Regions from separate parts of the Cytobacillus sp. C11.1 genome, predicted to be linked through region 3. Evidence: a T-box and tRNA genes for the amino acid it is inferred to sense, from the RefSeq annotation. Region 3 holds a T-box; the other regions hold tRNA genes.
What was found. The T-box of region 3 lies ahead of ileS (isoleucine--tRNA ligase). A T-box ahead of a tRNA ligase gene usually reads a tRNA of that ligase, here a tRNA-Ile.
Positions count from the first base shown of each region.

Region 1: it encodes a tRNA-Ile, which carries the amino acid that the T-box ahead of ileS (isoleucine--tRNA ligase) is inferred to sense. The anticodon was not compared.
Region 2: it encodes a tRNA-Ile, which carries the amino acid that the T-box ahead of ileS (isoleucine--tRNA ligase) is inferred to sense. The anticodon was not compared.

Region 1 is NZ_CM176935.1:404,377-407,610, forward strand. It holds gene AC3ZVC_RS02010 (cytochrome c oxidase subunit II) at 32-496, opposite strand; gene AC3ZVC_RS02015 (hypothetical protein) at 509-655, opposite strand; tRNA gene AC3ZVC_RS02020 (tRNA-Ile) at 1,261-1,337, opposite strand; tRNA gene AC3ZVC_RS02025 (tRNA-Gly) at 1,343-1,416, opposite strand; tRNA gene AC3ZVC_RS02030 (tRNA-Cys) at 1,585-1,658, opposite strand; tRNA gene AC3ZVC_RS02035 (tRNA-Gln) at 1,666-1,740, opposite strand; tRNA gene AC3ZVC_RS02040 (tRNA-His) at 1,765-1,840, opposite strand; tRNA gene AC3ZVC_RS02045 (tRNA-Trp) at 1,852-1,925, opposite strand; tRNA gene AC3ZVC_RS02050 (tRNA-Tyr) at 1,933-2,016, opposite strand; tRNA gene AC3ZVC_RS02055 (tRNA-Phe) at 2,042-2,117, opposite strand; tRNA gene AC3ZVC_RS02060 (tRNA-Asp) at 2,287-2,363, opposite strand; tRNA gene AC3ZVC_RS02065 (tRNA-Met) at 2,367-2,440, opposite strand; tRNA gene AC3ZVC_RS02070 (tRNA-Ser) at 2,600-2,692, opposite strand; tRNA gene AC3ZVC_RS02075 (tRNA-Met) at 2,718-2,794, opposite strand; tRNA gene AC3ZVC_RS02080 (tRNA-Ala) at 2,812-2,887, opposite strand; tRNA gene AC3ZVC_RS02085 (tRNA-Pro) at 2,911-2,987, opposite strand; tRNA gene AC3ZVC_RS02090 (tRNA-Arg) at 2,994-3,070, opposite strand; tRNA gene AC3ZVC_RS02095 (tRNA-Gly) at 3,078-3,152, opposite strand; tRNA gene AC3ZVC_RS02100 (tRNA-Leu) at 3,160-3,234, opposite strand, start outside.
Region 2 is NZ_CM176935.1:1,773,165-1,776,398, forward strand. It holds tRNA gene AC3ZVC_RS08785 (tRNA-Arg) at 15-91, shown strand; tRNA gene AC3ZVC_RS08790 (tRNA-Pro) at 97-173, shown strand; tRNA gene AC3ZVC_RS08795 (tRNA-Ala) at 187-262, shown strand; tRNA gene AC3ZVC_RS08800 (tRNA-Met) at 286-362, shown strand; tRNA gene AC3ZVC_RS08805 (tRNA-Ile) at 380-456, shown strand; tRNA gene AC3ZVC_RS08810 (tRNA-Ser) at 472-564, shown strand; tRNA gene AC3ZVC_RS08815 (tRNA-Met) at 583-656, shown strand; tRNA gene AC3ZVC_RS08820 (tRNA-Asp) at 660-736, shown strand; tRNA gene AC3ZVC_RS08825 (tRNA-Phe) at 896-968, shown strand; tRNA gene AC3ZVC_RS08830 (tRNA-Gly) at 987-1,060, shown strand; tRNA gene AC3ZVC_RS08835 (tRNA-Ile) at 1,065-1,141, shown strand; tRNA gene AC3ZVC_RS08840 (tRNA-Asn) at 1,152-1,226, shown strand; tRNA gene AC3ZVC_RS08845 (tRNA-Ser) at 1,232-1,322, shown strand; tRNA gene AC3ZVC_RS08850 (tRNA-Glu) at 1,329-1,400, shown strand; gene AC3ZVC_RS08855 (hypothetical protein) at 1,556-1,753, opposite strand; gene glgB (1,4-alpha-glucan branching enzyme) at 1,978-3,234, shown strand, end outside.
Region 3 is NZ_CM176935.1:4,354,854-4,358,087, reverse strand. It holds gene AC3ZVC_RS21475 (YlmH family RNA-binding protein) at 1-603, shown strand, start outside; gene AC3ZVC_RS21470 (DivIVA domain-containing protein) at 741-1,259, shown strand; T-box leader at 1,310-1,571, shown strand; gene ileS (isoleucine--tRNA ligase) at 1,818-3,234, shown strand, end outside.

The DNA of each region.
Region 1 (3,234 bases), 1.0 Mb from region 3:
TTAATAATGGTTTCCACTGTTTCTCCCCCCTTTATTTAACCGTAATCGTTGTGCTCATCATTTGGTGTCCGGCACCGCAGTATTCGTTGCACAAAACTAAATATTCACCTGGCTTGTCGAATTTCTGGGTAATCTTTTGCACATAGCCAGGAACAACCATGGCATTCAAGTTGGTTTCTGCAACCTGGAACCCGTGTACGACATCTTTAGAAGTTAGTGTAAAATGAACGGTTGATCCGGCAGGCACTTCGATTTCGTTTGGTGTAAAACTAAACACCTGCAGCGTCATGACAACTTCATATTCATTCTCGCCAATCTTCTTGATGCCAGGCTGGTCAAACGGTGCTGTTTCATCCACTTTTTGCGGATCAATCCGTTCCCCATAGCTTGGCGGCCCCATTTCTAAAGCAAATGTCTGATAACCCGTAATGAGCATAAATCCGATAATCATCCCAAAACTTAAGAAAAGCCATATCTTCTCAGAGCGATGCATCATTTTTAATCCCCCCTATAATCTGGCCATATACAGGCCATAAACAATTAGATACGTAACAAAGATCCCTAACCCCACAACGGTTACTGAAAAAATGGTCCCCTTCAGCGTGCCATGTTCCTTTGCTGCCTTGCCCCCCTGGATCACTTTTTTCGTTTCCACCTTCCATCATCCCCCTTAAGTTTTTGTTACTTATATCATAATTGAGAACGTTTTTCACAAAAGTGAACTGCATCACACTTATCTCACAACTTTCCCGTTAAAAATAAGGTCCATTATCTAAAAATCCTCAGAGTTATCAACGCTTTACGCCGTTTTCAAACTAATTAAATACATATCTTCAATTTTGCACTGTTCACAAATCGTTCATATTCGTTCCCTTTATCCACGCTTTTCACTTCCACCGGCACGATTCACTTCGATTCGTTCCCTTCACCTTTACTTTTTCACTTCCACCAGCACGATTCACTCCGATTCGTTCCCTTCACCTTCACTTTTTCGTTCCCACCGGCACGATTCACTCCGATTCGTTCCCTTCACCTTCACTTTTTCACTTCCACCGGCACGATTCACTTCGATTCGTTCTTCTTCACTTTTTCACTTCCATTTTTATCTGGGACGGCAAAGCTGAAATTCGATAATAGAAAAGCCTGTCTCTTCCTAAGACAGGCTTTTCTTAACAAATGATCTCCTCTCCATATCTTTCTTTCAATGTAAACAAAAAAACCTAATCCCGTATAGGATTAGGTTGAAAATGGTATGTATAATGGTGGGCCTAAGTGGACTCGAACCACCGACCTCACGCTTATCAGGCGTGCGCTCTAACCAGCTGAGCTATAGGCCCATTTTTGGAGCGGGTGAAGGGAATCGAACCCTCATCATCAGCTTGGAAGGCTGAGGTTTTACCACTAAACTACACCCGCGTTTATAATTAATATTAAAACTACTATATAATTTCCTGCCCTTGCATGCCTCTTTCTCTAAAAGCTTATTCAGGAAGCTGATGCGTCGAGGCAACTCGCTGTTGATTCATGGGAGCGTTGCTCGTGGCTGAGGTTTTACCACTAAACTACACCCGCGTTTACATTGTTTGGAGGCAACACCCGGATTTGAACCGGGGATGGAGGTTTTGCAGACCTCTGCCTTACCACTTGGCTATGCTGCCTTAAAAATGGCTGGGCTAGCAGGATTCGAACCTGCGAGTGACGGAGTCAAAGTCCGGTGCCTTACCGCTTGGCTATAGCCCATTAAAGATTCTTTTAAAAGAAAAATGGGGCGATTGATGGGAATCGAACCCACGAGTGTCGGAGCCACAATCCGATGCGTTAACCACTTCGCCACAACCGCCATCTTCCTACTGGCAGGGGTAGTAGGAATCGAACCCACATCAAAGGTTTTGGAGACCTTCGTTTTACCATTAAACTATACCCCTATATAAATGGTGGAGGGGGGCAGATTCGAACTGCCGAACCCGAAGGAGCGGATTTACAGTCCGCCGCGTTTAGCCACTTCGCTACCCCTCCATCGTCTGAAAAGACTTAGGAAATATGGTGGCTCAGGACGGAATCGAACCGCCGACACAAGGATTTTCAGTCCTTTGCTCTACCGACTGAGCTACTGAGCCGTATTAAATTAATAACCCTAAAGTTAGATAGCTGTGCTTCAAAGCTCTGCGTTCTTTGTTGCAGATTTTAAAAGCATGCCATTCAATGATGCTAAAGCTTCGCAGCTGCATTCTTTTAAAATCCTCTACCGACTGAGCTACTGAGCCATTTATCTATTTAGTTTAAAAATGGCGGTCCGGACGGGACTCGAACCCGCGACCTCCTGCGTGACAGGCAGGCATTCTAACCAACTGAACTACCGGACCAGATTGCGGGGGCAGGATTTGAACCTGCGACCTTCGGGTTATGAGCCCGACGAGCTACCGGACTGCTCCACCCCGCGATAATAGTATTTATGTGATTTTTCTATGCTCACATACAGCATAAGGACTGTCCCGATCTTAGGATGCTTAATCAAGCAGCAGCTCGATCGGTACAACTCGCAGTTTTTTCAGTGAAGTAACGCTCGTTGCTCCACCCCGCGATAATAGTATTAAAATAATGGAGGAGGAAAGGGGATTCGAACCCCTGCGCGGTTTGACCCGCCTGTCGGTTTTCAAGACCGATCCCTTCAGCCGGACTTGGGTATTCCTCCGAAATATTAAGATCAAAGATCATAATGGTAGCGGCGGAGGGGATCGAACCCCCGACCTCACGGGTATGAACCGTACGCTCTAGCCAGCTGAGCTACACCGCCAAAATGATTAAATTTTATGGTGGAGCCTAGCGGGATCGAACCGCTGACCTCCTGCGTGCAAAGCAGGCGCTCTCCCAGCTGAGCTAAGGCCCCATGTTTTATAAATAAAGTGTCGCTGGTCGGGAAGACAGGATTCGAACCTGCGACCCCTTGGTCCCAAACCAAGTGCTCTACCAAGCTGAGCTACTCCCCGTTTTTATGGCGCGCCCGAGAGGAGTCGAACCCCTAACCTTTTGATCCGTAGTCAAACGCTCTATCCAATTGAGCTACGGGCGCAAAATAATGGAGCGGAAGACGGGATTCGAACCCGCGACCCCCACCTTGGCAAGGTGATGTTCTACCACTGAACTACTTCCGCTTAAAAATGGTGCGGGTGAAGGGAGTCGAACCCCCACGCCTTGCGGCGCCAGATCCTAAGTCTGGTGCGTCTGCCAATTCCG
Region 2 (3,234 bases), 2.4 Mb from region 3:
TGAATTTTAAAAACGCGCCCGTAGCTCAATTGGATAGAGCGTTTGACTACGGATCAAAAGGTTAGGGGTTCGACTCCTCTCGGGCGCGCCATAAAACGGGGAGTAGCTCAGCTTGGTAGAGCACTTGGTTTGGGACCAAGGGGTCGCAGGTTCGAATCCTGTCTTCCCGACCACTAGATACTAAATGGGGCCTTAGCTCAGCTGGGAGAGCGCCTGCTTTGCACGCAGGAGGTCAGCGGTTCGATCCCGCTAGGCTCCACCATAAATATAATATCATATCATTTTGGCGGTGTAGCTCAGCTGGCTAGAGCGTACGGTTCATACCCGTGAGGTCGGGGGTTCGATCCCCTCCGCCGCTACCATTTTTATAAACGAAGCTGGACCTTTAGCTCAGCTGGTTAGAGCAGACGGCTCATAACCGTCCGGTCGTAGGTTCGAGTCCTACAAGGTCCACCATTTTCACTTATATACGGAGGAATACCCAAGTCCGGCTGAAGGGATCGGTCTTGAAAACCGACAGGCGGGTCAAACCGCGCAGGGGTTCGAATCCCCTTTCCTCCTCCATTATTTTAATACTATTACCGCGGGGTGGAGCAGTCCGGTAGCTCGTCGGGCTCATAACCCGAAGGTCGCAGGTTCAAATCCTGCCCCCGCAATCTGGTCCGGTAGTTCAGTTGGTTAGAATGCCTGCCTGTCACGCAGGAGGTCGCGGGTTCGAGTCCCGTCCGGACCGCCATTTTTATAATATGGCTCAGTAGCTCAGTCGGTAGAGGATTTTAAAAGAATGCAGCTGCGAAGCATTAACATCCCTGAATGGCATGCTTTTAAAATCTGCAACAAAGAACACAGTGCTTTGGAGCACATGTTTCAAGCTTTAGGATTACTAATTTTATATGGCTCAGTAGCTCAGTCGGTAGAGCAAAGGACTGAAAATCCTTGTGTCGGCGGTTCGATTCCGTCCTGAGCCACCTTTTATACAACCTAATGCGGGTGTAGTTTAGTGGTAAAACCTCAGCCTTCCAAGCTGATGATGAGGGTTCGATTCCCTTCACCCGCTCCAAAATGGGCCTATAGCTCAGCTGGTTAGAGCGCACGCCTGATAAGCGTGAGGTCGATGGTTCGAGTCCATTTAGGCCCACCATTTTGATTGTTCCGCAGTAGCTCAGTGGTAGAGCATTCGGCTGTTAACCGAACGGTCGTAGGTTCGAATCCTACCTGCGGAGCCATATATGGGGAAGTACTCAAGTGGCTGAAGAGGCGCCCCTGCTAAGGGTGTAGGTCGGGCAACCGGCGCGAGGGTTCAAATCCCTCCTTCTCCGCCATATATTGGCCCCTTGGTCAAGCGGTTAAGACACCGCCCTTTCACGGCGGTAACACGGGTTCGAATCCCGTAGGGGTCATACAAAAAAGCTGTCAACATGATGTTGGCAGCTTTTTTGTTGTCCTTTTTCTTTTGTCTGTGTTAAAGCTTTATGCTTATTTTAGCACCTGTGTATTGGAGCAGAGCTCAACAGCAAGGTTAACACTCCCATTGTTTAAAAGTGGGCTTTACCTCCTAATCAAACTTCTCTTCCTTCTCACTCAGCTTATTCCCTGGATTATTCAAATCAATTTCCGAAGAAACCCCTGTGTATGGTCCTCTGAACATATCTCCTGTGGCCAGGATTTTTCCATCAGGTGCTTCAAATAGTGGAATCTTCACTTGGTCTTTATTTGCCTCGTTTAATAAAAATTCTTCTTCTTTATTACTCAAAATATTATTCTCCCTTCATTTATTGCTTGCATAGTTTGTGTTATTTTGTCTAAGTTTGTTCCAGATTATGTCGAAGGCTGCTGAATAAAGTAAAAACGTTCCGGTTTTTAGCGCATTTTGAATGTTACTGTCATAAAATTAAAAAAACTTTTACAAGGATTTTTTCTTCCTTGCACGAATATAAAAGGAAAGTCATAAGAATTTGAGACTGGGTGGGGAGAAGGATGCTAGTGGATACTTTGTTTCCAACCGATTATCAGCTGCATTTGTTCCATGAAGGAACATTTTTTGAGAGTCATCAGTTATTTGGTGCGCATGTAGTTGAGGAAGATGGAAGAGTTTTTACCCGTTTTTGTGTTTGGGCACCGAATGCTGAAATTGTCAGATTAGTCGGTGATTTCAATGATTGGAATGGAGAAGGCTATACCTTACATAGAGTGAATAATGAAGGTGTTTGGTTTATTCAGCTGGATGAAGACATGCAGGGTGCCTTGTATAAGTATGAAATTAAAACAAAGGAAGGAATGGTTTTACTAAAGTCAGATCCGTACAGCTTCCATTCAGAGGTCAGACCCAATACGGCTTCTATTGTGTCTTCATTGGAAGGCTATCAATGGAATGATAGCAAATGGATGCAGAAAAAGGAGAAGAAGAAGATTTATTCAGAGCCTGCTGTTATTTATGAGGTGCATTTGGGGTCCTGGAAAAAGAAAGAAGATGGCAGCCTGCTTTCTTACAAGGAGCTTGCAGATGAACTGATTCCTTATGCAGTGGAGCATGGCTTTACCCATATTGAACTGCTTCCTGTCATTGAGCATCCGCTCGACGCCTCCTGGGGCTATCAGGGAACGGGCTATTATTCGGCAACAAGCAGATATGGGACTCCGCATGAACTTATGTATTTTGTTGACCAGTGCCACCAGCATGGGATTGCTGTGATACTGGACTGGGTTCCAGGGCATTTTTGCAAGGATGCCCATGGCCTTTATCAGTTTGACGGAACCTATTTGTATGAGTACGAAACTGAAGGAGACAGAGAGAATCGTGTTTGGGGAACAGCCAATTTTGATCTTGGCAAAAATGAAGTGCAAAGCTTTCTCATCTCCAATGCTGTTTTTTGGATGGAAAACTATCATATTGATGGCTTCCGGGTTGATGCGGTTGCAAATATCATTTATTGGCCAAACCGGAACGGAGAAAAGGAGAATCCATTTGGTGTCCGTTTTCTGCAGAACTTAAATAAAGTTGTCTCTCAATATGATCCCTCGTTTTTAATGATGGCAGAAGATTCAACAGATTGGCCACAGGTGACTTCACCGGTCCATTATGGCGGGCTAGGCTTTCATTACAAGTGGAATATGGGCTGGATGAATGACGTGCTTACATATATGGAAACAGCGCCTGATAAGCGCTCCGCCGTTCATGGGAAAATGACGTTTTCCCTTTTGTACGCTTTTACGGAGAACTTTGTTCTTCCGCTT
Region 3 (3,234 bases):
GATTTATTTGGAGGTATACCAAATTCGGAGAGGAAAAGGGCTTTTATATTACCGGATTATTACCAAACAGATGAGGAAGATTTTCAAATCTGCTTATTTGAAGTTGACTATCCCAAAAAGTTTGTTACACTCGAGCATCCTCAGGTTTTAGGCAGCCTGATGTCTCTTGGATTAAAGCGGGGAAAATTCGGTGATATTCTATTCGATAACGACAGGATCCAATTTTTTGTATCTGAAGAAGTGGAGGACTATATTCGCCTGCAGCTGGAGACCATCGGCAGAGCCTCCGTTACTCTAAGGAAGCATCCCTTTGCTAAAGCAATCCAGACAAGCGAGGAGTGGCGGGAATACTCGGTCACATCCTCATCCTTAAGGCTTGATACGGTCATTTCAATGGTATACAGTATCTCCAGGCAAAAATCACAGCTTTTTATCCAGCAGGGGCTGGTTAAAGTCAATTGGACATTAATTGAAAACCCCTCCTTTGAATGCAAAGAAGGAGATATGATTTCAGTCAGGGGACAAGGGCGCTCCAAAATCATGGAGATTGAAGGGAAAACCAAGAAGGATAAATGGAGAATTATCGCTGGAAGGCAAAAATAATTTATAATAATGCAGGAATTTGATGCAAGCTGTCGAATAAATAAATCAAAAGATAGCGGAGTCTGTTATAATGAAAGGGAACCAGCAGGCTCAGACAAATTTTTACATAAGAACAACAGATCTGGGAGGTGGCACCTATGCCATTAACACCGTTAGATATTCATAACAAGGAATTCAGTAAAGGGTTCCGCGGATATGATGAAGATGAAGTAAATGAGTTCCTCGACCAAATCATTAAAGATTATGAAATCCTGATCAGGGAAAAAAAGGAACTTGAAGAAAAACTCAATGAAGTTAACGATCGCATTGGCCACTTTACAACAATTGAAGAGACTTTGAATAAATCCATTGTGGTGGCACAGGAAGCTGCAGAAGAAGTCAAGCGCAATGCACATAAGGAGGCAAAGCTGATCATTAAAGAAGCGGAAAAGAATGCTGACCGGATTGTTAATGAGTCATTATCGAAAGCACGAAAAATCGCATTGGATATCGAAGACCTGAAGAAACAATCCAAAGTATTCAGAACCCGTTTCAAAATGCTCGTTGAAGCACAGCTTGATATGCTGAACAACGATGATTGGGATCATTTAATGGAGTATAAGCTTGACTCTACAGACCTAAAATCATTAAAAGAAGAGGAAGAATCACTGGCTTGACGAAAGCTTTAGATATCGCATATACTTTTATAACAAAGTAAATACCATGATTATAAACGATGAGAGGGAAAGTACAGTTTTTTTAGCTTAAGTGCAGAAGTGCATGCGCACTCTGTTAGCGAGCCGGGGATGGTGGAAGCCCGGGGATAAGCAGAAAATTGGAAAATCACCCTTGAGTTCCTTGCCGAACATTCTTTAGAACCAGTAGGCCAAGGCGAATCATTCACGTTAAGAATGCTTTGAGCGGATGGAATGAGTAATTCCGTCTACAAGGGTGGTACCGCGGGAGAATAAAACCTTCTCGTCCCTTTTTGGGATGAGAGGGTTTTTTGTGTTTTATAATGATTTATCTGCTCTAACATTGGCAATCATGGTATTTAATGAGTTTGTCGCAGTCTAATGGGCGGTAGGAATCCCGCTTCAAGACACAGAGAAATCGAAGGGGGATAAGTGGGAGTCCAACTGACCGTAGAGGCCCGATTGGTTCAACTAACAATCAATGGGGATGAAGGAACCCCCCACTGATTGAAGTTTCACTTTATACAGGAGGAAAATGGAATGGATTACAAAGATAGTTTATTAATGCCAAAAACAGAATTCCCGATGCGCGGGAATCTTCCAAAGCGCGAACCTGAGGTCCAGGCTAAATGGGAAGAAATGAATATTTATGAAAAGGTACAGGAACGCACAAAAGGCCGTCCGATGTTTGTGCTGCACGATGGCCCTCCATATGCAAACGGCGATATTCACATCGGCCATGCACTGAACAAAATCCTGAAGGATTTCATTGTCCGTTCCAAGTCTATGACCGGATACAATGCCCCATATGTTCCCGGATGGGATACACATGGTTTGCCGATTGAGCAGGCTTTGACAAATAAAGGGGTAAAAAGAAAAGAAATGAGTGTTGCGGAATTCCGTAAACTTTGCGAAGAGTACGCTTATGAGCAAATTGACAGCCAACGGGGACAATTTAAGCGTCTGGGTGTACGCGGTGATTGGGAGAACCCTTATATCACGTTGAAGCCTGAGTATGAGGCACAGCAAATTAAAGTATTTGGAGAAATGGCTAAAAAGGGCTACATTTACAAGGGTAAAAAGCCTGTTTATTGGTCTCCGTCATCTGAATCTGCATTGGCTGAAGCTGAAATTGAATATAAAGATAAACGTTCACCATCGATTTATGTTGGATTTAAAGTAAAAGATGGAAAGAACGTTTTGGATAACGATACGCAAATCATCATTTGGACAACAACTCCTTGGACGATTCCTGCCAACCTTGGAATTTCTGTTCATCCGGAGCTTAATTATGCTGTTGCTGAAGCAAGTGGCCAAAAATATCTTGTTGCTGAAGATTTATTGTCGTCAGTCGCAAAAGAGTTCGAATGGGAAGACCATAATGTTGTGAAAACAATTAAAGGAAGCGACCTAGAGCATGTAATTGCTGAGCATCCCCTTTATGGGCGTGACTCCCTTGTTATGCTGGGCGAGCATGTAACTACAGATGCAGGTACTGGCTGTGTTCACACAGCTCCTGGCCATGGGGAAGACGATTTCCATGTTGGTATGAAATACGGATTGGACGTATTATGCCCGGTAGATGATAAAGGAAACATGACAAATGAAGCTCCCGGTTTTGAAGGCTTGTTCTATGATGCAGCCAACAAACCAATTACGGAAAAGCTTGAGGAAGTTGGAGCTTTATTAAAGCTAACATTCATTACTCACTCTTATCCGCATGACTGGAGAACAAAAAAGCCGGTTATTTTCCGTGCGACAGCACAATGGTTTGCATCCATTAAGGATTTCCGCAATGAACTTTTAGAAGCTGTTAAGGAAACGAATTGGTATCCTGCATGGGGTGAAACGAGACTGTTCAACATGGTCCGCGACGGCGGAGATTGGTGTATTTCCCGTCAGCGCGTCTGGGGTGTTCCAATTCCTGTCTTTTATGCTGAAAGTGGAGAAGAAATCA